Regions from separate parts of the Pseudarthrobacter sp. B4EP4b genome, predicted to be linked through region 2. Evidence: predicted binding sites of a transcription regulator. Region 2 holds the regulator's gene; the other holds the start of a gene.
The links. The regulator HspR, encoded in region 2, represses chaperone genes until heat shock. The targets are predictions, from matches to a motif close to AAGTTGAGTCNNNNNGACTCAACTT.
Positions count from the first base shown of each region.

Region 1: the regulator HspR is predicted to act here: its motif matches at 10,883-10,907, upstream of clpB (ATP-dependent chaperone ClpB).

Region 1 covers NZ_VHIJ01000074.1:3,273-17,509, forward strand. Annotated here, with positions in the region: gene FNL14_RS21930 (aldo/keto reductase) at 1-673, opposite strand, end outside; gene FNL14_RS21935 (nucleoside/nucleotide kinase family protein) at 713-1,339, opposite strand; gene FNL14_RS21940 (multidrug efflux SMR transporter) at 1,483-1,860, opposite strand; gene FNL14_RS21945 (multidrug efflux SMR transporter) at 1,860-2,183, opposite strand; guanidine-III (ykkC-III) riboswitch at 2,193-2,258, opposite strand; gene FNL14_RS21950 (ferritin) at 2,344-2,874, opposite strand; gene FNL14_RS21955 (HutD family protein) at 2,947-3,537, opposite strand; gene FNL14_RS21960 (phosphoribosylanthranilate isomerase) at 3,644-4,261, shown strand; gene FNL14_RS21965 (YccF domain-containing protein) at 4,364-4,765, shown strand; gene FNL14_RS21970 (VOC family protein) at 4,801-5,187, opposite strand; gene FNL14_RS21975 (2-phosphosulfolactate phosphatase) at 5,280-6,089, opposite strand; gene FNL14_RS21980 (DUF4031 domain-containing protein) at 6,086-6,955, opposite strand; gene FNL14_RS21985 (molybdopterin-binding protein) at 7,066-7,473, shown strand; gene modA (molybdate ABC transporter substrate-binding protein) at 7,470-8,273, shown strand; gene FNL14_RS21995 (ABC transporter permease) at 8,245-9,129, shown strand; gene FNL14_RS22000 (sulfate/molybdate ABC transporter ATP-binding protein) at 9,126-10,229, shown strand; gene FNL14_RS22005 (YciI family protein) at 10,395-10,778, opposite strand; gene clpB (ATP-dependent chaperone ClpB) at 10,941-13,598, shown strand; gene FNL14_RS22015 (septum formation family protein) at 13,638-14,237, opposite strand, start outside.
Region 2 covers NZ_VHIJ01000058.1:20,572-34,808, forward strand. Annotated here, with positions in the region: gene FNL14_RS19400 (hypothetical protein) at 9-305, shown strand; gene dnaK (molecular chaperone DnaK) at 555-2,429, shown strand; gene FNL14_RS19410 (nucleotide exchange factor GrpE) at 2,432-3,145, shown strand; gene FNL14_RS19415 (DnaJ C-terminal domain-containing protein) at 3,451-4,425, shown strand; gene FNL14_RS19420 (heat shock protein transcriptional repressor HspR) at 4,446-4,880, shown strand; gene FNL14_RS19425 (hypothetical protein) at 5,049-5,435, shown strand; gene FNL14_RS19430 (aldehyde dehydrogenase family protein) at 5,475-6,884, opposite strand; gene FNL14_RS19435 (HpcH/HpaI aldolase/citrate lyase family protein) at 7,153-7,956, opposite strand; gene hpaH (2-oxo-hept-4-ene-1,7-dioate hydratase) at 7,941-8,726, opposite strand; gene hpaD (3,4-dihydroxyphenylacetate 2,3-dioxygenase) at 8,729-9,808, opposite strand; gene hpaE (5-carboxymethyl-2-hydroxymuconate semialdehyde dehydrogenase) at 9,877-11,415, opposite strand; gene FNL14_RS19455 (GntR family transcriptional regulator) at 11,475-12,185, opposite strand; gene FNL14_RS19460 (fumarylacetoacetate hydrolase family protein) at 12,178-13,665, opposite strand; gene FNL14_RS19465 (FAD-binding monooxygenase) at 13,888-14,237, shown strand, end outside.

The DNA.
Region 1 (14,237 bases), on a different contig from region 2:
GTCGGAAGTCCTTCTCGCCCAGTTTCGATGGGTCAATGGTGCCGGTGAGGAATCCCCGGCCCAGCGGCGAGTACGGCACACCCACTCCCAGGGCGGCCGCGGCAGGAACAACGTTGCGTTCCACGTCGCGGCTCCAGATGGACCATTCACTCTGGACCGCCGCAATGGGGTGGACGGCTGAGGCTTCTTCGAGCTCCTGGGCCGTCACCTCGGACAGGCCAAGGTGTTTGACCTTGCCTTGCTGTACAAGCTCCGCCATGGCCTCCACGGTTTCCACAATCGGAACGCGGAGGTCGCGGCGGTGCATGTAGTAAAGGTCGATCACATCAGTGCCCAGCCGTTGCAGGCTGTGGTCCACTGCCTGCCGGATGTAGCCGGCGTCGCCGCGGATGTCCGTGTATCCGTCCGCCGGCGTGCCCACCAGGCCGAACTTGGTGGCCAGCTGGACCTCGTCCCGTCGCTCCTTCAGCAGTTGAGCGATCAGTTCCTCGTTGCTGCCTCCGCCATAGATATCCGCGGTGTCAATAAAGCTGACACCGGAGTCGACGGCGTGATGCAGCGTCCGGAGCGCGTCTCCGGGATCCACCTCGCCGTAAACCGGTGTGAGGGCCATTCCGCCGAAACCGAGGGGACTGACGTCGAGGCCGTCGCCGAGCCGGACTGTTGCTGCCATGGGTTCTCCTGTTCTTTTCTTTACGGTTTTCGGGACCGGTCAGTTCCAGGGGATGATCCGGTCCGCTGCCGCCCGGGTCGCCTGGATCAGTACCGCATTGGCCTCGTCCGGGCCGTTGGTCCAGGCCTCCGCTGCCAGCCGGTCCATTCCGAACCGCATGTGCCGTTCCACCAGGCGGCTGAGCCGGAGGGCCGGGGGCGTTTCCACAAACCACACTTCGTCCAGCTGCGCCCGGATGTCCTTCCACGGCTCCTGCTCCGCCAGCAGGTAGTTTCCCTCGGTGATGACGAGGGGCACGTCGGCCGGGATGGCGATGGACGCAGCCACTGGCTCGTCGAGGGTGCGCCGGAACTCCGGGGCGTAAACGACTGACTCGTCGCGGCGTACCAGGCGGCGCAGCAGCGAAAGGTACCCGCCGGCGTCGAACGTGTCCATGGCACCCTTGCGCTGCCGCAACGGCGTGCCGTCAATGATGGAGTTGCCCAGGTGGAAACCGTCCATGGGCACCACTACGGCCATCCCGGGCCCAAACTGCCGTTGGATCCATTCTGCGAAGGTGGATTTCCCTGATCCCGGGGCGCCGGTGATGCCCAGGATGGTCCGGGTTCCGGGCGTCAGCCTGGCGCGCAGGGCGTCCATCGCCTGGGTGATCTCGGGTGAGTCCATGGCAAAAGACTAGACCGCACCGGCGATCGGGCCGCTGAACCTCCCCACCTTTTGCTTTCCGGGAAGGCGCGGCCGACGGCGATTTGCCGGGTCACGCCGTCGGCAGCCTTGAAAGGTGGGGAGACTCAGCAAGGTGGGGAGACTCAGCGGCGGGAAGGGGATGCCGCTTCAGGCCTCCGGGTCGCTGTGCCTGACGGCAGTGCCTTGAGCCCGGCCGCACAGCCCACGATCCCGGCGATAAAGACAACTTTCACCACACTGAAGGGTTCCACTCCGGTGGCCATTGCCCAGCCCACGGTCAGTGCCGCCCCGATTCCGACCCACACTGCGTACGCGGTGCCCAGCGGGATGTGGCGGATGGCCATGCCCAGGCCCAGCATGCTGAGGGTTGCTGTCACGGCAAAAACGAGGGTGGGGAGGGGCTTGCTGAAGCCGTCGGATAGTCCAAGGGCTGTGGCCCACACTGCTTCCAGGACGGCAGATGCCAGGAGAACCAGCCAGGGGATTGAACGCTTCAACATCACGCCACCACCTTCAGGCCGACCACGCACACGGCGATGCCGGACAGCAGGAGGAGGCGTGCGGCCGTCGGACGCTCCACCTTGGTGACGATGGCGTACGCGGAGGTCAGCACCACGCCCACGCCCACCCAGACGGCGTACGCAGTGCCGGTGGGGATGGACTGCATAGCGATGGCCAGGCCGCCGGTGCTGGCCGCGACGGACACCAGGAACAGCGCTGCGGGGGCAAGCCGGCGGCGGCCGGAAGCCTGGAAGGTGCGGTGCAGGGCTGCGGCCCACACGGCTTCAAGGGCGCCGGATAAAAGAAGGATTAACCACGACATGACAGATCCTTTGGCCAGTCTTGTCGCGTGCCGGGTACTGAACCGTCGTCCGGAGGCTCCCTCACGGAGCCTTGGCTTCAAGCGTAGCAACGCCCGACGCCGGGCGGCCACCTATGGTGCCCAACCTCACCACCATGCGACACCCGGCGCCGGGAGGACGTTAGAGGGTGCCGCCGGCAGCTACGGGGGCAGCGGCGTCGCGGCCGCCATCGCCCACGGTTTCGCGGGCGATAAAGTTCTCGATATCGAACAGGTTGTCCGCGCGCTCGGCGATGTTCAGGAGCGTGGTCATGGAGGCCACTTCCTCCACCTGCTCCTTCAGGAACCAGAGCATAAACTGCTCGCCCAGGGCATCGTTTTCACCGCGGGCAGCCCGGAACAGGTCCTCAATGTTTTTGGTGACTTCCTTTTCCTGCTGCAGCGCAAGGGCCAGGGGCTCGGTGACGGAGGCGAAGTCGTTGCGCACTGCAGGAACCCCGGGAATGGTGAACTCAATGTCCCGGTCCAGCATGTACTGCACCATCATCATGGCGTGGTTCCGCTCCTCCACCGACTGCCGGAAGAAGTAGCGGGCCAGTTGTGGGAGGTCCTGGTTGGCGAACCAGGTGGCCACCGCAATGTACTGCTGCGATGCCGTGAATTCGTTGCCGATCTGGGTGGACAGGAGCGCATTGAACGATGATGTGGTCATAGCCCGAGTCTAGGGACGGCCGGAGCCAGTGACCAGTGTGGAAAGGCTCTGCTACTGGAAGGCGAGGCTGCCCTACTCCGCGGCGGGTTCGTCCTCCACGGGGTCGATCGAGACAACGGCCAGGAAGCCGCGGCCCAGAACGTCCGGGGTGTCGACGTCGGAACCCACCACGGCGTCGTACCGCGCCAAGGGCTCTGGTTCTTCCGTCCCCACGGCAACGGTGGCCTGGCCCTGCAGCAGGATCCCGAACGAGCCTTCAAAAAGGGGCTTCGCACGCTTCTTCGAGAGTTCGATGATGGATGTGTAGCCCTTGAAACGTCCGGCGCGGGTGATGACGTTGAGGTCCCGGATATCCCCCGTGGGGAGCTTCGCCTGCGTGGCGGCCCCGCCCGGGAAGCGGAAGGGACGGTACTTCTCCAGCGGGCGTTCGGCACCGTCCACGGTCAGCAGCAGGAGCTCACCCTCCACAACAGTCAGCACCCGCTCCATCCCGGGAAAAGGGGAGAAATCACCGGCCTTGCTCACGTCCGCGATGCTGACCCGCCAGTCCCAGCCGCCGTCCTTTGCCGAACCGTCCGCGGGGTGGCTGGCCAGTTGGCGCGTGATGCCGCCACCATTACGCCAGGGCTCGGGCTTGAGGCTTGCAAAGCGGATAATCTCCATGGGCCCAGCCTAGTTCCCGGCCGGACATCCCGGCGTCGCGGGTTGGCCCCTTCCCTGCTACTCTCCTCCGGGGGGACAACACGAAAACAGCCTGAAGGAGCCGGGAATGTTCGTCAAAGTGTGTGGTCTCAGCACGCCTGAATCAGTCCGTGAAGCAGTTGATGCCGGGGCTGACGCCGTCGGTTTCGTCCTGACGGCGAGCCCGCGCGTGGTGTCGCCGTCACAGGCGCACTCGTTGCTGGCGCACGTCCCCTCCGGCGTTTCGCCCATCGGCGTGTTCCGCCACGAGCCGGTGGCAGACGCCGTCGCCATTGCCCGCGCCGCCGGGCTGGAATGGATCCAGCTGCACGGCGCACGGTCCCGCCAGGACGTGGCCATGGTGCACGACGCCGGGATGAAGCTGATCAGGGCAGTCACCACGGGTGCCGCTGCAGAGGAGTTTGAGGACTGGGGCGAGGACCTGCTGCTGATCGACGCCGCGGTGCCCGGCTCGGGTGAGGCCTGGGACTACGCCTCCGTGGCCGCGATGCCTGTCCTCCAAGGCCGCCACTGGCTCCTGGCCGGGGGACTGGACCCGGTCAACGTGGGCAGCGCGTCAACAGCAGCCCATGCATGGGGCGTAGATGTCTCCTCGGGTGTTGAAGCTTCCCGGGGCGTCAAGGACCTGGCCAAGATCCGCGCGTTTGTCCAGGCTGCAAAGGGCGCTGCCCCGGTCAAGGCTTAGTCCACCCAGTCCCGCTTAGTTCACCCGGTCCAGCGGGAGTTCAGGGGCCAGTCAGGGCATGCCCCCATCCTTTTGTCAGACCCTCCGGGGCACAATGGGTGGATGAAGACACTCCTCAACATCATCTGGCTGGTTTTCGGCGGTTTCTGGCTCGCGCTCGGCTATTTCGCCGCCGGTGTGATCTGCTGCGTGCTGATCGTCACCATCCCGTGGGGCATCGCCTCGTTCAGGATCGCGGCGTACACGCTGTGGCCCTTCGGCCGGATGGTGGTGGACAAGCCTGGCGGCACCGGGGTGTTCTCGCTGCTGGGCAACGTCATCTGGCTGCTGGTGGCCGGAATCTGGATCGCCGTCGGCCACGTGGTTACCGCGTTCGCCATGGCTGTGACCATCATCGGCATCCCGCTGGCCATCGCCAACCTGAAGCTCATCCCGGTGTCACTGATGCCGCTGGGCAAACAGATCGTCCCCACCAGCGCGCCGTTTGTTGCGACGTACCGGTAGGGACGGTTCCAGGTTCAAAGGACGTGTCCTGGCGGTCAGCCCGCCGCTTCGTCGGGACGCAGTGCGCGCAGTATGCAGAACTCGTTCCCGTCCGGGTCCGCCATCACCACCCAGGTGACGTCCGGGCCCTGGCCAACGGAAACGCGCCTGGCGCCAAGGGCTTCCAGCCGCGCCACCTCCGCGTCACGGTCTTTGGGCCGCAGGTCCAGGTGGACCCTGTTCTTGAGTTCCTTCCGCTCGGGCACTTTGAGGAAGAGCAGGTCAGGGGACACGCCGTCTTCAGGGCTGCCTGCCGGTGGTTCCAGCACAATCTCGTCGTCCGCCTCATAGGTGCGGCGCCACCCGAGAGCTTTTTCCCAGAAATCCGCGGGCACCTTCGGGTCGGTGGAATCAATGCTGATGGCTTGGATACGCAGGGTCATCGGAGCAGTGTTGCATCCGGGGACAGGAGCCGTAAAGGGTCCCGCCCCAGCCCGAAGTAGAGCCTTGGCGGGCAGGCTAACCCGGCGAACCCTCAGCGCGGGCTGAAAAACCCGCCCGCCAAAATGGCCACCGCATCACTTCCGTCCAGCTCGGCGGCGATATCGACGTCGGCCGCGTAGCCCGCGCCGGACAATTCAAGTCCGCTGGCGCATCCCTGCAGCATCTCCCGCAGCCGCGGCTCTGCGGCCTCGAACACCGCCGCTGCCGCGAGGGCTTCCGGCGAGTAGCCGTGCCGGCCAACGTCAGCCTCGTAACCGCCCTTGCCCGCAGCGGCGAGGCCGGCGATAAATGCTCCCGCCCCGATCTGGTCCTCCACGGCGGGACGGAGGGTGCCGTCCGGCCATCGTTCCCCGGCAGCCACCACGGCGATCACCGCGTCGGGCGGCAGATGGGCGGCCACCCAGTCTGCCGTTGCCCCTGCATTGCGCAGGCACACGGCGGCCACCAGCGGGACTTCACCGGCCAGTTCGTGGCAGAGGGCGGACCCGTTCGGCGATGGCAGCACCACACGCTCCAGGGATTCCGCGGACCGGATGCTGGCGGGGGACAGGCTGAGCCCGCCGCCGTTGCGGGGCCCTGCCAGCTGCGCATGGTGGTGGGCGGCGAAGTCCTCCGCCCGGGTGTCCTTCCAGGGAAAGGGGAAGATGTCGGCGCCCCGGTCCAGGGCCACACTGACGCACGTGCTGAAGGACAGGACGTCCACCACCACGGCAAGGTCCGCCCCGGACGTGACTGTCCTGGCGCCGTCGAGCCCCCATTCGAGCCGGACTGTATAGGCCAGCTGCCGGTGGGCGGCACTCGCGGTGACTGTGTGGCGGGGGTTGGAGGTGGGCGCGTTCACGCGAGCTCCCCCATCAGGTTCCGGTGCGCGGTGTCCAGCCACAGCTCTTTCGCCCGCTGTGTGTGGAAGAGGGGGTCAAGTTCCAGCAGCTGGCGGACGACGGCGGCGCGTCCGGCCGCGAAGTCGGCGTCGCCGATGTGCGCGTAATCCTGGCGGACGTCCGCCACGTAGCGGGCATACTCGTCCGGTTCCCCGCCGAGGACGGAAAGATCCGCGTCGCAGAGGAGGGCGCCGTCGTGGTCCCCTGGCTCGGGGCGGTGGTCCGACGTCAGCCGCACCAGCCGTGCCACCTCGGCGGCCTCACCCTCCGGCAGGCCCGCAGCGTCCAGCCGCTCCTCCGCGAGGCAGGCAGACTCCTCTTCATCCTGGCCGGCCACACCACGGTAAACGGCATCATGGAACCAGGCTGCGAGCAGCACGGTGCGCGGCGGGTCGGCGGGATCCGTCAGCAGATCGAGGGCTTCCAGCACAGAAAGCAGGTGGGTGCAGCCGTGGTACTTGCGGTGGGGTTCGCTCCAGCGGTCCAGGAGATCCAGGAAGAGCGCGTCGTGGCCCGGCATGATGGCATCCCACCGGTTGAACAGCGGCACTTTGAGCGACTTGTTCCGCTGGCGGGCCGGGATGCGAAGGCCGCTGGCGATCAGCTTGCGGACCAGGACCCGGGCCTCGACGGTAACCGCTCCGGCTGCCACCAGGTCATCGTAACGGCGTTCCGCCACGTCATAGTGGTCGCCGTCGAAGGCCCGCTCCGGGATACCCGCTGCGGCGGCGAAATCGTGCAGCTCCTCCAGCGACGAGTCCGACACCAGGTGCGAAAAGTGCGTTCCGTGGGCAGGCCAGAGCGGCGGATCAATGTAGACGGCCATGGAGGAAGTCTAGTGCTGTCCCTCCAGCAAGCGGCGCGAGGTGGAAGGCGGGCCCGGAAATACGGAGTGAAACTAGGAGAAGCACCGCAAATGCGCCCTACACTGATGAAATGACAATCATCCGCGTTTCCGAAGCCGCCCGGTTCCTGGGCGTCAGCGACGATACAGTGCGCCGCTGGATGGACAACGGGTCACTGACGCCGGTGAAGGACCCGGGCGGCCGGCTTGCCGTGGACGGCCTGGAGCTCGCCCGGCATGCGCAGAAGCTCGCCCAGCTGCCCGAGGATCCGCACCGGACCGGCAGCTCGGCACGGAACCGGTTCGTGGGCCTGGTGACCGGCATAACCGCGGACAAGGTCATGGCCCAGGTGGAGCTCCAGTGCGGGCCCTTCCGGGTGGTGTCCCTGATGAGCAGCGAGGCAGTCCGGGACCTAGGACTGGAACTCGGCTCAGTGGCCACCGCTGTGGTCAAGGCCACCACGGTGATCATCGAAACGCCGCAGGGGAGAGCACTATGAAAGGACTGACCGGGCTGCTGGCGGCCATTGTCTTGATGGCGCTCGCCGGTTGCTCCACGGGCGCTGGTTCGCCTTCCGGGGATGCGTCCGCTGCGGGTTCATCCGCCGGGAGCAGCGGTGGGGAAGCCCTGACAGTTTTTGCCGCAGCTTCCCTCAAAAACAGTTTTACCGAACTGGCAAAGACCTACGAAGCCGCCCACCCCGGCAGCAGCGTCACGCTCAGCTTCGCCGGTTCCGCAGACCTGGCCACCCAGATCAACCAGGGTGCGCCGGCAGACGTCTTCGCCTCGGCGGACACGAAGAGCATGGACAAGCTGCAGCAGGCCGGGCTGGTGGACGGCAATCCCCGTATCTTCGCCACGAACACCCTGGCCATCGCCGTGCCGCCTGGCAACCCCGCAGGCATCCGTTCCTTCGCCGACCTCGCGAAACCGGGAACACGGCTGGTCCAGTGTGCCCCGCAGGTCCCGTGCGGGGCAGCCGCGACCGTCATCGAACAGCAGACAGGAACGCTTTTGAGCCCGGTCAGCGAGGAAAATTCCGTGACGGATGTACTCGGCAAGGTGGTCTCCGGGGAAGCGGACGCCGGGTTGGTCTATGTCACCGACGTCAAGGCTGCAGCAGGAAAAGTGGAAAGCGTTGCCTTTCCCGAAGCCGCTGGTGCAGTCAACAGCTACCCGATCGCCGCACTGTCCGGCAGCCGGAACGGCGCGGCCGCGCAGGCCTTCCTGGACCTCGTGACCGGCCCGGAGGGCCAGCAAGTGCTGGCAGATGCCGGTTTCGGCGGCGGCCGGCAGTGAGCGGCACAACGTGAGCCACGCCTACCGCGGCGTTCCCCGCTGGACCTACGTGGTGGCGGTGCTGGCCGCAACGGTGGTGATCCTGCCGCTGTTCGCCATGGTGGCCAGGGTGAATTGGGCAAACTTCCTTCCCCTGGTCACCTCGGAATCGGCCGTTTCCGCTCTGGGCCTGAGTCTGCGGACGTCCGCGGCAAGCACGATTCTGTGCATCGTCCTGGGGGTGCCGCTGGCCCTGGTCCTGGCCCGCGGGAGGTTCCGGCTGCAGGGGCTCCTGCGCTCGCTGGTGCTGCTCCCGCTGGTGCTGCCGCCGGTGGTGGGCGGCATTGCACTCCTCTACATGTTCGGCCGTCAAGGCCTCCTCGGCCGGACCCTGGAAGTCCTGGGCCTGCAGATCGCCTTCACCACCACCGCTGTGGTCCTGGCCCAGACGTTTGTTGCCTTGCCGTTCCTCGTGGTCAGCCTGGAGGGTGCGCTGCGGACCGGCGGTGAACGGTACGAAGCCGTGGCGGCAACCCTGGGCGCCTCTCCCGGCCGCGTCTTCCGGAGCGTCACGCTGCCCCTGGTGCTGCCCGGGCTGGCCTCCGGCGCCGTACTGTCCTTTGCCCGCAGCCTGGGGGAATTTGGTGCCACGCTCACGTTCGCAGGCAGCCTGCAGGGGGTGACCCGGACCCTGCCGCTGGAAATCTACCTGCAGCGTGAAACAGACCCGGACGCCGCCGTCGCCCTTTCCCTCGTCTTGGTGGCCGTGGCAGTCGCCGTCGTGGCACTTGCTTACCGGCGGCCTGCAGGCGCGGGGGTGGCCTTTTGGAAGCAACGGACGACGCCGGCTGCCGCAGCGGGCAGGGACGTCCTGTGACATTCGCGCTTGAGGCAGCCGTGGCCGGCAGGGGGTTCGACGTGGCACTGGGGCTGGGACCCACGGAAACGGTAGCCGTCATGGGCCCGAACGGGGCCGGCAAATCGACGCTGCTGTCCGTCATCGCGGGCCTGCTGAAGCCAGACAACGGCCGGGCTGAGCTTAACGGCCGCACACTGTTCGAGCTCTCGGCCGGCCGGGGCACGTGGACGCCGCCCCACCACCGCGGCACCGCGCTGCTCGCCCAGGAACCGCTGCTGTTCCCTCATCTGAACGCACTGGAGAACGTGGCTTTCGGGCCTCGCAGCGCCGGTGTGTCCAGGAAGCAGGCCAAGGCGGAGGCGCTGCACTGGCTCGCCGAGGTGGAAGCGCTGGATCTCCAGGCCAGGCGCCCGGCGGAGCTGTCCGGCGGGCAGGCACAACGTGTTGCCGTTGCCCGGGCGCTCGCCGCGGACCCCGGGCTTCTTCTCCTCGACGAGCCCATGGCGGCGCTGGACATCCACTCGGCACCCCTGCTGCGCCGCCTGCTTAAGCGGGTCCTGGCCGGACGGCAGGCCATCATCATTACCCACGACGTCCTGGACGCACTGATGCTGGCGGACCGGGTTGTCATCCTCGAGAACGGCGGGATTTCGGAAGAAGGACCCACCCGCGAGGTCCTCCAACGGCCGCGTAGTCCATTCGCGGCAGGGCTGGCAGGCCTGAACCTGCTGGCCGGAACCTTGGCCGGAGACGGGATCAGGACCGCCGAGGGCTGGACGGTTGCCGGGCTCTTGGAGGACGGGTACGCCGATGACCGGCGCCCGGAAGGCCGGGGCGGGAACGGGTACCCTGCCGCGCCGGAAGGCGAGAGGGCAGCGGTTGCTGTATTCCCGCCGTCGGCCGTTTCCGTGTTCCTCGATGACGCGCACGGCAGCCCGCGCAATTCGTTTGAGGTTGCCATTACCGACCTCGAACCGCACGGCGACTTCATCCGGGTCAGGGCCGGAAGCCTCGCGGCGGACATCACTCCCGCTGCTTCCGCCGACTTGGGACTGGTCCCCGGCCTGCAAGTGCACTTCGTGGTGAAAGCAACATCGGTGGTGGTGTACCCGGCCTAATGCCGTCGCCGCCCGGAGCATTACAAAATTAGTCACATCGGTGACAGGCATCACAAATGCCGGGTAAACTCGGCAAAGGGCGGACAAAGCAACCGGCGGGCGGCTTCTGGGGGGAATCACCCGCCGGTTGCTTCGTGGGTCCGGCTAAGTGCTGTCTGCGGCGGCCTACATTCCCGGGAGGTCGAGCGTTTCGTATACCTGAATGCTGGCGCCGGGCATCATGAGGTGCGGATGCCCGTCCAACAGCGCCTCGGCCCCGGCGAGATCCTCCGCCTGGAGGATGGTGTAGCCGCCCACCCCCGTATTGGTTTCTGACGAGCCGGTTGCGTTGATTTCCTTGCCGGTCCCAAGTGGTGTTCCCAGGTCCACGATGCCGTCGCCGGCCCGCTCGGCCCAACTCATCCAGGCTTTCATCCCCTCCTGGGCCGCTTCCGGCGTACTTTCGGCCATCTGTGCCTGGGCTGATTGGGGTGCGATATAGAGAGCAACAAACTTTTTCATTGCGTGTCCCGTCTGCAGTGCGCCGGCAGCACCATTCGCCCCGGTCACAAGCCGATCCTAGGAGGAATCGGATGCGATGGAAACGAAATTTCCCGCACCCTGATGGCAGTGGTTCGCTGTCGGCAAACAGGAAATAAAAAGCACCCCAACCAAAGTTGAGCGTAGTAGACTCAACCCTAAGATCGGATTACCCCCCGAAAGGAGCTCTCTTTGGACGTCAAATTCACTACCAAGAGCCAGGAGGCTCTTTCGGCTGCCGCCATGAACGCCTCCACCATCGGCAACCCCCAGGTGGAGCCCGCCCACCTCCTTAAGGCGCTCATGGACCAGCGCGAAGGCGTGGCGGTGGCGCTTCTGCGTGCCACCGGGGCAGACCCGGACGCCGTCAGCGTGCAGGCGAGCAGCGCCATCAAGGCACTGCCTGCCACCTCCGGCGGTTCCAGCCAGCAGGCACAGCTGTCCCGGCCGGCCCTGCAGGCCATCCAGAATGCCAAGGAGGAAGCGGACCGGCTGGGCGATACCTTCGTCTCCACCGAGGTCCTTCTCCTGGGCCTCTCAGCCGGAAATGATGCGGCAGGGCGTTTGCTGCGCGACGCCGGTGCCTCCCATGAGGCTCTGCTCGCCGCCCTGCCGGGTGTCCGCGGGGACCGGAAGGTCACCAGCCAGGACCCCGAGAACACCTTCCAGTCGCTTGAGAAGTTCGGCACCGACCTCACCGCCATGGCGCGTGCCGGAAAGCTGGACCCAGTCATCGGCCGGGACACGGAAATCCGCCGGATCGTCCAGGTGCTGAGCCGTCGCACCAAGAACAACCCGGTGATCATCGGCGAGCCCGGCGTGGGCAAGACCGCTGTTGTTGAGGGCCTCGCCCAGCGCATTGTGGCCGGTGACGTTCCGGAAAGCCTGCGTGGCAAGACCCTGATCGCCCTGGACCTGGCGTCCATGGTGGCCGGCGCCAAATACCGCGGCGAGTTCGAGGAGCGGCTCAAGGCTGTCCTTGAGGAGATCAAGAACTCCGAAGGCCAGATCGTCACGTTCATCGACGAGATCCACACTGTGGTGGGTGCCGGCGCAACCGGCGATTCCTCCATGGATGCCGGCAACATGCTTAAGCCCATGCTGGCCCGCGGCGAGCTGCGGCTCATCGGCGCCACCACCCTGGACGAGTACCGCGAGAACATCGAGAAGGACCCGGCCCTGGAGCGCCGTTTCCAGCAGGTGTACGTGGGGGAGCCCAGCGTCGAGGACACCATCGGCATCCTGCGTGGCCTGAAGGAGCGCTACGAGGCGCACCACAAGGTGGCCATCGCCGACTCCGCCCTGGTTGCCGCCGCAACCCTGTCCAACCGCTACATTTCCGGCCGCCAGCTGCCGGACAAGGCCATCGACCTGGTGGATGAGGCCGCGTCCCGGCTGCGGATGGAGATCGACTCGGCCCCCGAGGAGATCGACCAGCTCCGCCGCGCCGTGGACCGGCTCACCATGGAGGAGCTGGCCCTGGAAGGCGAGACGGACGCCGCCTCCGTGGAACGCCTCGCGGCGCTCCGTGCGGATAAGGCGGACAAGGAAGAGGAGCTCGCAGCCCTGAATGCCCGCTGGGAGGCCGAAAAGGCCGGCCTCAACCGGGTGGGCGACCTGAAGGCAAAGCTGGATGAGCTCCGCTCCACCGCGGACAAGGCCCAGCGCGAAGGCGACCTGGAGACGGCGTCGCGGATTCTCTACGGCGAGATCCCTGCGTTGGAGCGTGAACTGAACGCAGCCGCTGAGGCTGAGGCCGCCGTCGCGGATAAATCCTCACAGATGGTGGCCGAACAGGTGACCGCGGACGATATCGCCGAGGTCATCTCCGCCTGGACCGGCATCCCCGCAGGCCGCATGCTGCAGGGTGAAAGCCAGAAGCTGCTCCACATGGAGGAGGAACTGGGGAAGCGGCTGATCGGCCAGAAGAAGGCCGTCACCTCTGTGTCGGACGCCGTCCGGCGCGCCCGCGCGGGCATTAGCGACCCCAACCGGCCCACCGGCTCGTTCCTGTTCCTGGGCCCCACCGGCGTGGGTAAAACCGAGCTGGCAAAGGCCCTGGCGGACTTCCTGTTCGACGACGAACGCGCCATGGTGCGGATCGACATGTCCGAGTACGGCGAGAAGCACTCGGTGGCCCGGCTGGTGGGTGCGCCTCCGGGATATGTGGGCTACGAGGAGGGCGGCCAGCTCACCGAAGCCGTCCGCCGGCGGCCCTACTCGGTCATCCTGCTGGACGAGGTGGAGAAGGCCCACCCCGAGGTCTTCGACATCCTCCTGCAGGTGCTCGACGACGGCCGCCTCACCGACGGCCAGGGCCGCACCGTGGACTTCCGCAACGCCATCCTGGTGCTGACGTCCAACCTGGGCAGCCAGTTCCTGGTGGACCCGTCACTGGATGCGGAGGCCAAGCGGAACGCGGTCATGGCCACCGTCAACGCCTCGTTCAAGCCGGAGTTCCTGAACCGGCTGGATGAAGTGGTGCTGTTCGATCCCCTGTCCGTGGAAGAACTGGCCCGGATCGTCGAACTGCAGGTGGCTGAGCTCGGCCGCCGGCTGCACGAGCGCCGGCTCACCCTGGACGTCACCGAGGGCGCCCGCGCCTGGCTGGCAATGTCCGGCTTCGACTCCGCCTACGGCGCCCGTCCGCTGCGCCGGCTGGTCCAGCGGGAGATCGGCGACCGGCTGGCTAAGGCCATCCTGTCCGGCGACATCGCCGACGGGGACACTGTCCTGGTGGACACCGCAACTGACGTGGACGAGCTCACCATCGAGGGGCTCGAGGCGCTGTCCGGCCCCGGCGGCGGTCCCGTCCCGGGAACCGGGCTGGTAGTCCGCCGGAAGGACTAGGTACTGCGGCCGCAGCGTGCTGCCCTGGTGCTCTCAGTGCTAGGGCAGCACGCTGGCGTTCACGTTGTTTCCGCCCGGGGACGTCACGTAGCAGTCCACCCTGCGGTCCCCTGAGTCCCAGCTGGTGGAGCTGGGGAAGCTCCGCTCGTAGTTCAGTGTGAACTGGTCTGCGGCGGGGCCCAGTTTTGCCGCCTGGCAAGCTTCCAGGGCTTTTGCCTTGAGCGCCTCTGCGCCGGGGTAATCGCCTTCCTCGGGGTAGCGGAACACCACCACCAGTTGGGCGGAATGGTTGGTGTCACACGGCACCACCGTGGATTTCAGGGCTTCCGGGTGGAAATCAGTGAAGCAATCGCCCAGCGCATAGGCGGGCGGCTCCACTTCGCGCGGCAGGGGAAGCGGGGTGGCCGGGGGAGTGACCGCGGTTTCCAGCACTCCGCGGACAGCGCCGCTTGACTCGTCCGAATCCCCTTTGGAGTTCAGCCACAGGGCGAGCCACACCAGCGATCCGATAACCGCAAGCAGGACGACGGCGAAGAATGCCTTCCAGAGCGTGCGCCGGCGCCCCTGCCTCCTGGCTTCGTCCGGCCCCTCGGGGTGGTTAACCTGCCTGGGGTGCCGTACCGGCGGCTCCGCGGCCGG
Region 2 (14,237 bases):
GATGCACCATGACTGAGAACCCGGAAGTCCCCGGCGAGGAGGCCCGCAGGGGAAGCACGGCCCCCGGCCTGGAAGGCGAGGGCGGGCAGTATGTGGACGGCGACTACGGGGACGCCGGCACTGTGGGCGAGCCTGCCGGGAACCTTCAGGATGCCGAATACCCGGATGGGGACTATGGCGATGCCGGTACTGCCGGTGCTGCCCATGAAGCGGATGCTGTCCGCGAGCGGCTCACCGACGGGCAGGTCAACACCACTGCCGAGGAACGCGGCCCCCTGCATGGCGACACTGACAGCGAACGGTAACAGCGGCAGGCAACCCAGCACTAAAGCACCCCGGCGGCGCGGTTCTCCAAGAGCGAACGGAGGACCGCCGTCGTCCGTTAACCCCGGAATTTCAAGGAAAAGATACCCTTCCGATTTCCTGCCTAAATCAAAGTTGAGCGTACTTCACTCAACTTGGATTGACATCGCTGGCGCCCTGAGTAAAGTTGAGTGCAGAACGCTCAATCATCGGGGCGCCAGCAAGTTTCCAAGGAAAGAAGGAAGCAACACATGTCACGTGCAGTAGGTATTGACCTCGGAACCACCAACTCCGTCGTCTCCGTTCTCGAAGGTGGCGAGCCCACCGTTATTGCCAACGCCGAGGGTGGCCGCACCACGCCGTCCGTCGTTGCATTCTCCAAGTCGGGCGAGGTCCTGGTCGGCGAGATCGCCAAGCGCCAGGCCGTCAACAACATCGAGCGAACCATCGCTTCGGTCAAGCGCCACATGGGCACTGACTGGAAGGTGGACATCGATGGCAAGAAGTACACCCCGCAGGAAATTTCCGCGCGTATCCTCATGAAGCTGAAGAACGACGCCGAGTCCTACCTGGGTGAAAAGGTCACCGACGCTGTGATCACCGTTCCCGCGTACTTCAACGACGCCGAGCGCCAGGCCACCAAGGAAGCCGGCGAAATCGCAGGCCTGAACGTCCTGCGCATCGTCAACGAGCCCACCGCGGCGGCTCTCGCCTACGGCCTGGACAAGGGCAAGGAAGACGAACTCATCCTGGTCTTCGACCTCGGTGGCGGTACCTTCGACGTCTCCCTGCTGGAAGTCGGCAAGGACGAAGACAACTTCTCCACCATCCAGGTGCGCGCCACCGCCGGTGACAACCGCCTCGGCGGCGACGACTGGGACCAGCGGGTTGTTGACTACCTGCTGAACCAGCTCAAGGTCAAGGGCATCGACCTGTCCAAGGACAAGATTGCCCTGCAGCGCCTCCGCGAAGCAGCTGAGCAGGCCAAGAAGGAACTCTCTTCCTCCACCAGCACCAACGTCTCGCTCCAGTACCTGTCCGTCACCCCCGACGGCCCGGTCCACCTGGACGAGCAGCTGACCCGCGCCAAGTTCCAGGACCTCACCAAGGACCTGCTGGAGCGCACCAAGAAGCCGTTCCACGATGTGATCAAGGAAGCCGGCATCAAGCTCTCCGACATCAACCACATCGTGCTCGTGGGCGGCTCCACCCGTATGCCCGCCGTCTCCGAACTGGTCAAGGAACTGGCCGGCGGCAAGGAGCCGAACAAGGGCGTGAACCCGGATGAGGTTGTGGCCGTTGGCGCAGCCCTGCAGGCCGGCGTGCTGAAGGGTGAGCGCAAGGACGTCCTGCTGATCGACGTCACACCGCTGTCCCTCGGCATCGAAACCAAGGGTGGCGTGATGACGCACCTGATCGAGCGCAACACCGCGATCCCCACCAAGCGGTCCGAGACCTTCACCACCGCTGACGACAACCAGCCGTCCGTGGCCATCCAGGTCTTCCAGGGCGAACGCGAATTCACCCGCGACAACAAGCCGCTCGGCACGTTCGAACTGACCGGCATCGCCCCGGCTCCTCGCGGCGTTCCCCAGGTTGAGGTCACGTTCGACATCGACGCCAACGGCATCGTCCACGTCTCCGCGAAGGACAAGGGCACCGGCAAGGAACAGTCCATGACCATCACCGGCGGCACCGCGCTCTCCAAGGAAGACATCGACCGCATGGTCCGTGACGCCGAGGAGCACGCTGCCGAGGACAAGGCCCGCCGCGAGGCTACCGACACCCGCAACTCCGCCGAGCAGCTCGCCTACTCCGTAGACAAGCTGATCGCCGACAACGCCGACAAGCTGCCTGAAGAGGTCAAGACCGAGGTCCAGTCCGACGTCGACGACCTCAAGAAGGCACTGGAAGGCACCGACGACGCCGCGGTGAAGTCCGCCTTCGAGAAGCTGCAGGCATCGCAGACCAAGCTGGGCGAGGCCATCTACGCCCAGGCCGGTTCGCCGGACGGTGCCGGTGCTTCTGCAGGTGCTGAAGGCGCTGCCGGTGGTGCTGCAGGTGACAAGGCCGACGAGGATATCGTCGACGCCGAAATCATCGACGAAGACGAAGCGAAGAAGTAACCATGCCGCATCACGGTAACGAGGAAGAGCACAACACGTCACCCCGTGAAGAGCACCTCCAGGAGCAGCAGGGCAACGGCCACCAGGAACCGGTCATCCGGGACAACCGCAAGGTTGACCCGGTGACCGGCCAGGCCCGGCACCCCGAGGGCGGTCACGCTGAAGGCGGAAACACTGCCCCCGGTACCGGTTCCGAGGACTCCGACGGCGATGCGCTGGCCCAGGCTGAGGAAATCCTCAACGGCGTCGAGGTGCCGGCTGAGGAATCCGTGGCCCAGGGTGTTCCCGCAGGCTCAACCAGCGCCGAGGCAGCCGAGCTAAAGAACGACCTCCTCCGCCTGCAGGCCGAGTACGTCAACTACCGCAAGCGCGTTGAACGCGACCGGGCCGTGGCAGGGGAGATGGCCGTCATCGGTGTCCTGAACTCGCTGCTGCCGGTCCTGGACGATATCGACGCCGCCCGCCAGCACGGTGACCTCACGGACGGACCCTTCGCCGCGATCGCCACCAAGCTGGAGAACGCGCTGAAGACCTACGGCCTGGTACGCATCGATGAGACCGGCGTGGAGTTTGATCCCAACATCCACGAGGCCCTCATCCAGCAGCCCGGCGAGGACCTTGAAGTCGACACCGTCAGCCAGGTGCTCCGGTCCGGCTACAAGTCAGGCGACCGAGTCCTCCGCGCCGCCCAGGTCATCGTGGCTGTTCCGGCTTAGTCGGGGTACTTCCGGCGCTACGCCTCCGCTGGGACCGCGCCAAACGGATAAGGGGCCCCGCCCCTGCGCCGGGTGGCTGAGGATCTGCGATCCTTAGCCACCCGGCTCCGGCAGGCCCGATGCCACTCCCGGGCCCCTTATCCGTCCGTCGCTCAGCGGTTATCTCGCCTAAGGTGAGATGACCGCAGCGCGCAGCTGGATAGGGGGCCGCGGCGTGGCGGGCACCGCGGAGCGGGCACGGCCCCCTATCCAGCGGAGCGTAACGGCGCCGAGGACTAAAGGTTTGAACGAGAAAGGAAACGCCATTGGCTAGCCAGGATTGGGTGGACAAGGACTTTTATAAGATCCTTGGTGTTGCCAAGGACGCTTCCGACGCCGACATTAAGAAGGCCTACCGGAAGCTTGCGCGGCAGCACCACCCTGATACCAACTCGGGGAACACTGCTTCCGAGAAGAAGTTCAAGGACATCTCCGAGGCTTACTCCGTACTTTCCGATCCGGACGAGCGGCAGCAGTATGACGCCATCCGGGCGATGGGCGGCGGAGCCCGCTTCGCCCCCGGAGGTGCCGGCGGAGGCAATGGCGGGTTCGAGGACCTGTTCGGCGGCCTCTTCACTGGCAACACCGGAAGGCACGCGGGCGGCTTCAACCCGTCCGCCGGCGGCATTCCACCCGAGTTCGCCGACCTGTTCGGCGGTGGCTTCGGTGGCACTCCAGGCTTCCAGCGCGCCCCGCAGAAGGGTGCGGACCGGACCGCGTCCACCAGCATCTCGTTTGCCGGATCCATCCGGGGCACCACCATCGGCCTCCGCGAGCCCAGCGGCGACGTCATCGACGTCCGCGTCCCTGCCGGCATCAAGGACGGCCAGAAGGTCCGGGTACGCGGCAAGGGCCAGCCCGGTCCTGCCGGCAACGGCGACCTGGTGGTGACCGTCTCGGTCCAGCCGCACGCGTTCTACACGCGCGACGGCGACAACCTCCGCATCCACGTTCCGGTCACCTTCCCGGAGGCTGCCCTGGGCGCCGACATCGAAGTGCCCACCATCGAGGGCGAAAAGGTGCGGGTGCGCGTACCGGCGGGGACGCCGTCGGGCCGTACCCTGCGGGTGAAGGGCAAAGGCGTGAAGACGTCCAAGGGGACCGGCGACCTGCTGGTGACCATCGACGTCGCGGTTCCCAAGAACTTGAACAAGGACGCCGAAGCTGCGGTCAAGGCGTTTGCTGAGGCCACCGCCGATGCCGACGTCCGAGAGGGCCTGGCCGCCAAGGCCCGGCTATAGCAACGGGGTGAGCCGTGGACATCAACGCCGCGAACATCAACTCAGACCAGCCGATCTTTGTCATCTCGGTAGCGGCTGAACTGGCGGACATGCACCCCCAGACGCTCCGCCAGTACGACCGGCTGGGCATCGTTTCGCCCAGCCGCGCGCCCGGCAAGTCCCGCCGCTACTCACAGCGGGACGTGAACATGCTGCGCGAGGTGCAGCGGCTGTCCCAGGAAGGTGTCTCGCTCGAAGGCATCAAGCGCATCCTGGAACTCGAAAACCAGGTAGCGGCCCTGCAGCGCCGGGTCTCCGAACTTTCGGAGGAACTCAGCCGCCGCCCGCAGCCGTTCGATTCCCGGATCTTCGCGGCAGGCGCTGCGGGAGACGTGGTCAGCCTGGCCCGCGGGCAGCGTCCCCGGCCGCGGTCGCAGGCCATGGTGCTCTGGCGGCCGCGGGCGATTGGCCAGTAGGTACCGCTTTATACGTGCCGGCTGAAATTCGAGTACCCACTACTCGTGACGCTTTTACCCCCGGAAACTTGAATGGAACCACTGCCGCTGGATCAGCAGCAGTGGTTCCACGTTTCTGGGGGTTTTTATGTTTGGTTATCAAAGCAAGGCCCGGCCGTGAGCCCGGGCATGGAAGCCGTGGCAGCATTCAGCGGCTCGATCCCGGGCCAGATCCTGCTGGCACTCGGCCAGACGGTGGTGGTGGTGTGCGTCTGCTTCGATATGGTGCGTGCCCTGTCCGTGCCGCGGTCCCACCGGCGATACGTGGCGAGCACGGTTTTCCGGACGCTTGCCATTCCGTCCATCATTGCCAACGGTGTGACCGTCCTGATTGCCCTGGTGCTGGCATCCTGGATTGATGTGGTGATGGGGATGTTCGTGCTGATGGCCATCATTTTCCGCCTGCATCACGACAAGGATGAGGACAACTGGTGGAAGGGCAAGGGCAAGAAGCTCGCCCGCTGGGCCCGCCGCCAGCTTTCGGGCCGGACCGCCGCCGCCCCTGCCATGGGGTAAGCCGGCTGGATTAGCCCATGGGGCGGCGGCAGTAGGGGTTCAGCCGTTGATGACCTGGGGGACGCCGAGGGCTTTGAGGCCTTCGACGCCGAATTCGAGGCCGTAGCCTGACTGCTTGGCGCCGCCGAACGGGATCCGCGGGTCCACTGCGCCGTGCTTGTTAATCCAGACGGTGCCGGCCTGGAGGCGTGCTGCGACTTCGCGGGCAGTGTCGCGGTTGGCGGACCAGACGGAGGCACCCAGTCCGACGTCGAGCGCGTTCGCCTTCTCCACGGCTTCGTCCACTGTGTCGTAGCGGATGATGGGCAGGGCGGGGCCGAACTGTTCCTCAGTCACGAGCGGATTGTTGTTGTCGATGTCCGCCACGAGGGTGGCGGGGTAGAAGTAGCCGGGCTGGCTGGTGTCAGGGTTTCCGCCGAGAAGGATCCTGGCCCCGGCCTCGCGGGCCGCCTCCACGAGGTTCGCGACGACGTCGTATTGTGCCTTGTTCTGCAGCGGTCCCAGGACGTTGTTTTCGTCCAGGCCGTTGCCCATGGGCATGGCTGCGGCGACCTTCGCGAGTTCTTCACAGACGGCGCCGTAGATATCGGTGTGGACGTAAAGCCGCTTGAGGGCGGCGCAGGTCTGGCCGGTGTTGATGAACGCGCCCCAAAAGAGGTCCTGCGCGATGGCTGTGGGGTCGGCGTCGGGGAGGACGATGCCGGCGTCGTTTCCGCCCAGTTCCAGGGTGAGGCGCTTCACGGTGTCCGCGGAGGATTTGATGATGGCCTTGCCGGTGGCTGTGGATCCCGTGAACATGATCTTGCCGATGGCTCGGTGTTCGGCCAGCCGGGCGCCAACGTCGCGTCCTCCGCTGACGACCGTGAGGAGTCCTTCGGGCAGTTCTTCGTTGATGACCTTCGCGAGTGCCAGGACACTGAGTGGTGTGTACTCGGAGGGCTTGACCACCACGGCGTTGCCCATGCGCAGGGCAGGTGCGATCTGCCAGACGGTGATCATCATGGGCCAGTTCCACGGGCCGATGGCGCCCACGACGCCGATGGGCTTGTAGTGCAGCTCGGCGTGGGTTTCGCCGTCGTCCACCACCGTCTCCGGTTCCATAGGGGTGGTGGCGGCGACGCGCAGCCAGGCGGCGCAGGCGCCCACTTCGAAGCGGGCGTTGGGGCCGTTGAGGGGTTTGCCCTGCTCGCGGGAGAGCAGGCGGGCGAGCTCTTCGGCGGAGCGTTCGACGGCGTCGGCTGCCTTCAGGAGCGCGGCGGACCGGGCGTCGTGTCCCAAGGCAGCCCAGGCGGGCTGGGCTGCCTGGGCTGCGGTAATTGCCTGTTCCAGGTCTTCGACGGAGTGGATGGGTGCCTCGCCGACGGCTTCACCGGTGGCCGGGTCCAGGATGGTCCGGCCGGTGCCGGATGCGGGAGATATGGACGCCAGAAGGGCATCGTAAGTTTCCATGGGGTGCTCCACTTCGAGTAGTCAGGCGCTTGCCGGATGGCCGGCGGGTTGCTCCCAGTCTGGGTGACCGCCTGCCGTGGGCTCTTGTGTTTGTGCGCAGAGCCCTTGTCCGGGAGCGAACGCCGTGTCACTCCAGGCATGTTTTCGCGGGACGCGCCACGGCAGGACCCCCGATTTCCGTGATCCCGCCGTCCGAGGTGGGCCGAAAGCATGCCCTGCGTGACGCCGTCGGACGCCTTCCCGCCAACGCTGCTCGGAAGCGGTGGCGTCAGTAGCTGGCGGGCGAGTCGCCGTCAGCGGGCTGGATGAACGGCTTGGCGAGTGCTTCGGAGCCCCGGGCGAGGAGGGCGACGTCGGCGCCGACGAGGATGAAGGTGGCGCCGTTCTCGAGGTAGTGGTGGGCGGTGTCGGGGTTGAAGGCGTTGACGCCGGCGGGTTTCCCGGCGGCTGTGGCGGCGGCGAGGCAGTGTTCGACGGCGGCGCGCACCTCGGGGTGTTCCTGCTGTCCCAGCAGGCCCATGGAGGCGGCGAGGTCGGAGGGCCCGATGAAGATGGCGTCCACGCCGTCCACCTTCAAGATGTCCGCCACCGCCTCCACTGCCGCCGTCGACTCAATCTGGACGGTGACGCTGATGGTCTCACTGGCGCGGGCGAGGTAATCAGGGACCCGGTTCCAGCGGGCAGCCCGGGCAAGCGCGGAGCCAACACCGCGAACGCCGTGCGGCGGGTAGCGGGTGGCGGCCACGGCGGCTTCCGCCTCGGTTACGGAGTTGACCATGGGGATGAGCAGGTTCTGGACGCCCAGGTCCAGGTACTGCTTGATGAGCACGGTGTCGTTGACCGGCGGGCGGACCATCACCTGGACGGGGTAGCCATGGATGGCCTGGAGCTGGGCGAGGATGGATTCGAGCCCGTTGGGGCTGTGTTCGGCGTCCACCAGGAGCCAGTCCAGCCCGGATCCGGCGCAGAGTTCGGCGATCAGCGGGCTGCCGGAGCAGACCCACATCCCGGCCAGCGGGCGCCTGGCCTCAGCCAAAGCGGACCGGAAGGTGTTTCCTACTGGAATCGGCATGTGACACTCCCCAAGGGTCCGTAATCTGCGTGGACCGTATCGCCCTTGTAGACCCACAGCGGGCGGGTGAACGAGCCGGCGAGGATGATATCGCCGGCCTTCAGCGAGTCGCCGTGAGCGGCGATCTTGTTGGCCAGCCAGTGGACCCCGTTGGCCGGGTGGTCCAGGACGCCGGCGGCCACGCCGGTTTCCTCCACGGTCTGGTTTTTGTACAGGATGGCGGAGACCCAGCGGAGGTCCACGGCGTCGGGCTTGACCGGGCGGCCGCCGATCACCATGGCGCCCATGGCTGCGTTGTCGGAGATTGTGTCCACGATGGTCCGGCCCTCCATCTCAATCCGCGAGTCGAGGATTTCGAGGGCCGGGACCACGTAGTCGGTGGCTTTCAGGACATCGAAGATGGTGACGCCGGGGCCCTTGAGCCCGTCCTTGAGCACGAACGCCAGTTCCACCTCAACCCGGGGGTGGGTGTACTGGTCCCACTCCACCGAGCAGCCGGTCTCCAAAACCATGTCATCGAAGATGGCGCCGTAGTCCGGTTCGGTGATGCCGGTGGCGTCCTGCATGGCTTTGGAGGTGAGGCCGATCTTGCGCCCCACCAGGGTCCTGCCGGCTTCCTCGTTCCGGCGCCGCCACAACTGTTGGACCGCGTAGGAGTCCTCTACCGTCATGTGCGGGTAGCGGGCAGTCAGCCGGGGAACGGGGGTGCGGGTGCGCCCGGCTTCCAGCAGCTCGTCCGCGATGGCCTCAATTGTCTTGGCATCCAGCATAGCTACAGCTGTGCTCCCAGCTTGAAGCCCTCGGCCCCGGCTGCTTCGGTGGGCCGGGTGTAGGAGAAGCCGTCGGCGCCGACGGTGACGGCCATCTCAGACTTTTCCTCGCGTTCGATGACTGGCTGGGGGTTGCCGTCGAGGTCCAGGACCAGGGAGGCTTCGGTGTACCAGGAGGGGACTACGGGGTTGCCCCACCAGTCGCGGCGCTGGTTGTCGTGGACGTCCCAGGTGATGGTGGGGTTGTCGGGGTCGCCGGTGTAGTAGTCCTGGGTGTAGATCTCGATGCGGTGGCCGTCCGGGTCCAGGATGTAGAGGTAGAAGGCGTTGGATACGCCGTGCCGGCCGGGGCCGCGTTCGATCCGGTCGCTGATGCGCAGGGCGCCCATCTTGTCGCAGATCTGGATGATGTTGTGTTTCTCGTGGGTGGCGAACGCGACGTGGTGCATCCGCGGTCCGTTGCCGCCGGTGAGGGCGGTGTCGTGGACGGTCTGTTTGCGGTGCATCCACGCGGCGTAGGTGACGCCGTCGGCATCCTTGATGTCTTCGGAGACGCGGAAGCCGAGATCTTCGAGGTAGGCGCGGCCTCGGGGGACGTCGGGGGTGACCTGGTTGAAGTGGTCCAGGCGGACCAGTTCCCCGGCGGAGTAGAGGTCGTAGCGCTGGGTGAGGCGCTCCACATGCTCCACGTCGTAGAAGAACTCATACGGGAAGCCCAGCGGGTCCTCGACGCGGACGGAGTCGCCCACGCCCTTGGTGAAGCCTTCTTTGCGGCGCTCCACCCGGCAGCCCAGCTCGCGGTAGTAGGCCTCGGCGGCGTCCACTTCGGCGGGGGACTTCACCCGGTAGGCGAAGGCGGCGACGGCGGCGATGGGTCCCTTGCGGAGCACCAGGTTGTGGTGGATGAACTCCTCCAGGGAGCGCAGGTAGATGGCGTTCTCGTCTTCTTCGGTGACGTGCAGGCCCAGGACGTCCACGTAAAACTCACGGGATTTGGCGAGGTCGGTGACCACGATCTCCATGTAGGCGCAGCGGACGATGTCCGGTGCCGGGACAGTGGGGGTGGGGACGAAGTTGGTCATGATGGTCTCTCTTCTTTGAAAGGGTTCGGATTAGTACGACGGCGGCAGGCCGGGGTGGGTGCCCGAGCCTAGCCTTCGTTGGCGGCGGAGGCTTCGATGCTGCCGAACTTGGGAGTGTGGACGGAGCCGAGGGTGATGTGGACGGCCTGCTGGTCGGTGTAGAAGTCGATGGAGCGGTAGCCGCCCTCGTGGCCCAGGCCTGAGGCTTTGACGCCGCCGAACGGGGTGCGGAGGTCGCGGACGTTGTGGCTGTTCAGCCACACCATGCCGGCTTCGACGTTCTGGGAGAAGTTGTGCGCGCGGGTGAGGTTCTGGGTCCAGATGTAGGCGGCGAGGCCGTACTTGGTGTTGTTGGCCAGGGCGAGGGCTTCGTCGTCGTTCTCGAACGGGGTGATCGCCACGACGGGGCCGAAGATTTCCTCCTGGAAGATCCGGGCGTCGGGGGCGACGTCGGCGAACACGGTGGGTGCGATGTAGTTGCCTTCGGGGAGGTGTTCGGGGCGGCCGCCACCGGCCAGGAGCCGGCCTTCGGACTTGCCGATCTCCACGTAGGAGGCCACTTTTTCGTAGTGCTCCGGGTGGACCAGGGCGCCCACCTGGGTCTTGGGATCGTGCGGGTCGCCGACCACGATGTTCCTGGCCCGGGCGGCGTACTTTTCGCAGAACTCGTCGTAGATGGCCCGTTCGACGAGGATGCGGGAGCCGGCGGTGCAGCGTTCGCCGTTGAGGGAGAAGACCCCGAACAGGGCCGAATCGATCGCGGCGTCGAGGTCGGTGTCGGCGAACACCACGCAGGGGGACTTGCCGCCCAGCTCCATGGACAGGCCCTTGAGGTTGGCCGCGGCGTTGCGGAAGATCGTCTGGCCCGTCGTGGTTTCGCCGGTGAAGGAGATCAGCGGGACGTCCGGGTGCTTGACCAGGGCGTCGCCCGCTTCCTCGCCCAGGCCGTTGACCAGGTTGAAGACACCGTCCGGGAGGCCGGCTTCCTTGAAGATGGTGGCCCACAGCGAGGCCGAGAGCGGGGTGAATTCGGCGGGCTTGAGGACCACGGTGTTGCCGGTCGCCAGTGCAGGAGCGAGCTTCCAGGACTCGAGCATGAACGGGGTGTTCCACGGCGTGATCAGGCCTGCGACGCCGATCGGCTTGCGGTTCACGTAGTTGATCTGCGAGCCGGGGACCTTCATGGCGTCGTCGAACTGGGCCACGATCAGGTCCGCGAAGAACCGGAAATTCTCGGCCGCGCGCAGGGCCTGGCCCTTGGCCTGGGTGATCGGCAGGCCGGTGTCGAAGGTTTCGAGTTCGGCGAGCCGGGCTTCCTGCGCCTCGACCGCGTCGGCGATTTTGTTCAGGATCCGGGCGCGTTCGCGGGGCTTCATCTTCGGCCACGGACCCTTGGTGAAGGCTTCGCGCGCGGCGGCCACGGCGAGGTCGATGTCCTCTTTCTGGCCCGCCGCGGCGGTGGCGTAGTTCCGGTTGGATACAGGATCCAGTACGTCGAAGGTCTTGCCGCCCACGGAGTCGACGAACTGGCCGTTGATGAAGTGCTGGATGTGCGTGGGAAGGTCCTGCGGCACGTAGTGCTTGGCGGTTTCTGCAGAGGTCGTCATCGTTGAAGTCCTTACTGTGGTTGAGAGCAACGCGGGGTCACTTTTGGCCCATTAAAGGCCTAATATTGGGCGTTTACTGACCCCGCGTTGCGTTCGGATGGGGATGCCTGGGCGAGGTAGGCGTCCAGGGTGGCGGAACGGTGCAGGCGGGCTGCCTTTTCGATCGAGTCGGCGTCTGCTCCGGTTTCGATCAACTGGAGCAGTGCCTCGTGCTCATCCACGGAGTCGTGGGCGCGACCGGGGACGAAGCGGAAGGTGGAGGACCGCAGTGCTGCCAGCCGGTTCCAGCCGCGGTGCACGAGGTCCAGGATGTGCGGGTTGGGGCAGTGTTCGAACAAAACGCTGTGGAAGTCCTGGTTAAGCCGGGTGAAGCGGACCGGGTCAAAGTGCTCCAGGCATTCGCGCATCTCCTCATTCACGGCGCGGGCCCGGGCAATCGCCACGGAATCGATCAGCGGTGCGGACAACGCCGTGGCGGCGCCCTCCACAATGCTGAGGGTCTGCATGGTGTAGAGGTATTCCGTGGGATCAATCCCGGCCACCGTGGCGCCGACGTTCCGTTCGAACGTGACCAGGCCCTCGGCCTCCAAGCGGCGGATGGCTTCCCGGACCGGGACCACGCTGAATCCCAGGTCCTTGGCGATGCTGCCCAGGACCAGGCGGTATCCAGGAGTGTAGGTCCCCTCGATGATCCGTGCCTTCACGGCCTGGTAGGCCTGCTCGGACTTGCTGCCGGGGGCGGCGGCAAGCTCAGCCACTGCTTCAGTCATCAGCGTTGCCCGCTTTCCATTCCTGGTACTTGGCCTGCCATTCGGCGTTCATCGGGTAGAGGCCGTCCACGCTGTTGCCCTGCTTGACCATTTCGAAGATGAAGGTTTCTTCCTGCTCCTGGGCGATGCAGTCGTCCACCAGTTCTTCGGCGATGGCCGGTGGGATCACCAGGATGCCGTCGGAGTCGGCCACGATGATGTCGCCGGGCTGGACGGTGGCGCCGCCGCAGGCGATGGTGATGTCCGTGTCCCACGGGATGTGGCGGCGGCCCAGCACGGCCGGGTGCGGGTTGGCGAAATATGTGGGCATGTCCAAACCGGCCACGGCGGTGTAGTCGCGGACGCCGCCGTCGGTGATGATGGCCGCGGCGCCGCGGACCTGGGCGCGCAGGGCCAGGATGTCGCCCACGGTGCCGGTGCCCTTTTCGCCGCGGGCTTCCATGACGAGGATTTCGCCCTCGTTGACGGAGTCGATGGCCTGCTTTTGGGCGTTGAATCCGCCGCCGTGGGTCTTGAAGAGGTCCTCGCGGTTGGGGACGTACCGCAGGGTCCGGGCCAGGCCGACGACGCGGCGGTCCGGCCGGGTGGACTGCAGCCCGTCGATGCTGACGTTGTTAAGGCCGCGCTTGCGCAGCTGGGAAGACAGCGTGGCTGTGGCCACGCTCTCCAGCTTTGCTTTCAGCTCGGGGGAGAGGGAAGGCGCGACGACGGTACCCGCCTCAGTCTCTTCGACCGCCGGGAGGCCGGCTGCTTCGCGTGAACCCCACGCCTCCTCCCGCTGCAGGTCATCAACCTTCGGTCCGGCACCAAAGTCCGCGAACGGCGTCGTGCCTTCCTCAACGGTGGTGACCAGCCGGCCCGTGGTGAGCTCCCCTGCGGAGACCTCCACCTCGAGGACGTCACCCGGCCTGGCAACGGACGCTCCGGCGGGGGTGCCGGTGAGGATGATGTCGCCCTCTTCGAGGGTGAGCAGCTGGGACAGGTCCGCGACCAGCCGGGCGAACGGGAAGAGCAGGTCCTCCGTGGAGTCGTCCTGGACCAGCTGCCCGTTGTGCCAGGTGCGGATCCGCAGGCCGGCGGGGTCGACGGCGTCTGCCGGGATCAGTGCCGGACCCACAGGAGTGAACCCGTCACCACCCTTGGACCGGAGGTTCGAGCCCTTGTCCGCCCAGCGCAGGTCGTACACGCCCAGGTCATTACTGGCCGTAACTGCGGCGACATGGCTCCACGCGTCATCGATCCCGACACGGCGGGCCGCCTTGCCGATGACCAAGGCAATCTCGCCCTCGTAGCCCAGCAGTTCACAGCCCGCGGGACGTTCGACGGCGTTCCCGGTCAGGGAAAGCGACGACGACGGCTTGAGAAAGTAGGACGGCTGGGCCGGCGTGCGTCCCCGCTGCGCAGCCCGGCTGGGGTAGTTGATGTGCACCGCGATCACCTTTCGTGCCGCGGCGAGGGTGTCCCCGTTGACCTGCTCCAAAGCATCTCCTACTGAAGTACGAAATCGTATACGATCACTCTCACGCTTCGACCCAACCTTTGTCAACCCCTTGGTGCTTGCCAATTCCGTCGCCCTTGTCGTGCGCATCACACCTGGCGTACAGTGTTGCTCCACAGCATGGTTTTCTCATATGGAAACCCAAATTCTATTATCGAACACTTATCCTTTGGCTCCCAGCCACACAACGAAGTGAGGAATCCCGTGCAGTTTCACCACCACGGTTACGTATCCGGAGACCCGCGGGTAAAGCCGGCAGCCGGCGTCGGCCTCAACCGGCCCGATGAACTCCCGGACGAGGTTGACGTCCTGATCGTCGGCACCGGTCCGGCGGGAATGCTCGCCGCAGCGCAGCTTTCGATGTTCCCCAACGTCACCACGCGGATCATCGAACGCCGCCCCGGACGGCTCGCGATCGGCCAGGCCGACGGTATCCAGGCGCGCAGCGTGGAGACTTTCCAGGCCTTCGGCTTCGCTGAGCGGATCATCGCCGAGGCCTACCGCATCACCGAGATGGCGTTCTGGAAGCCCGACCCCGCGAACCACGCCAACAT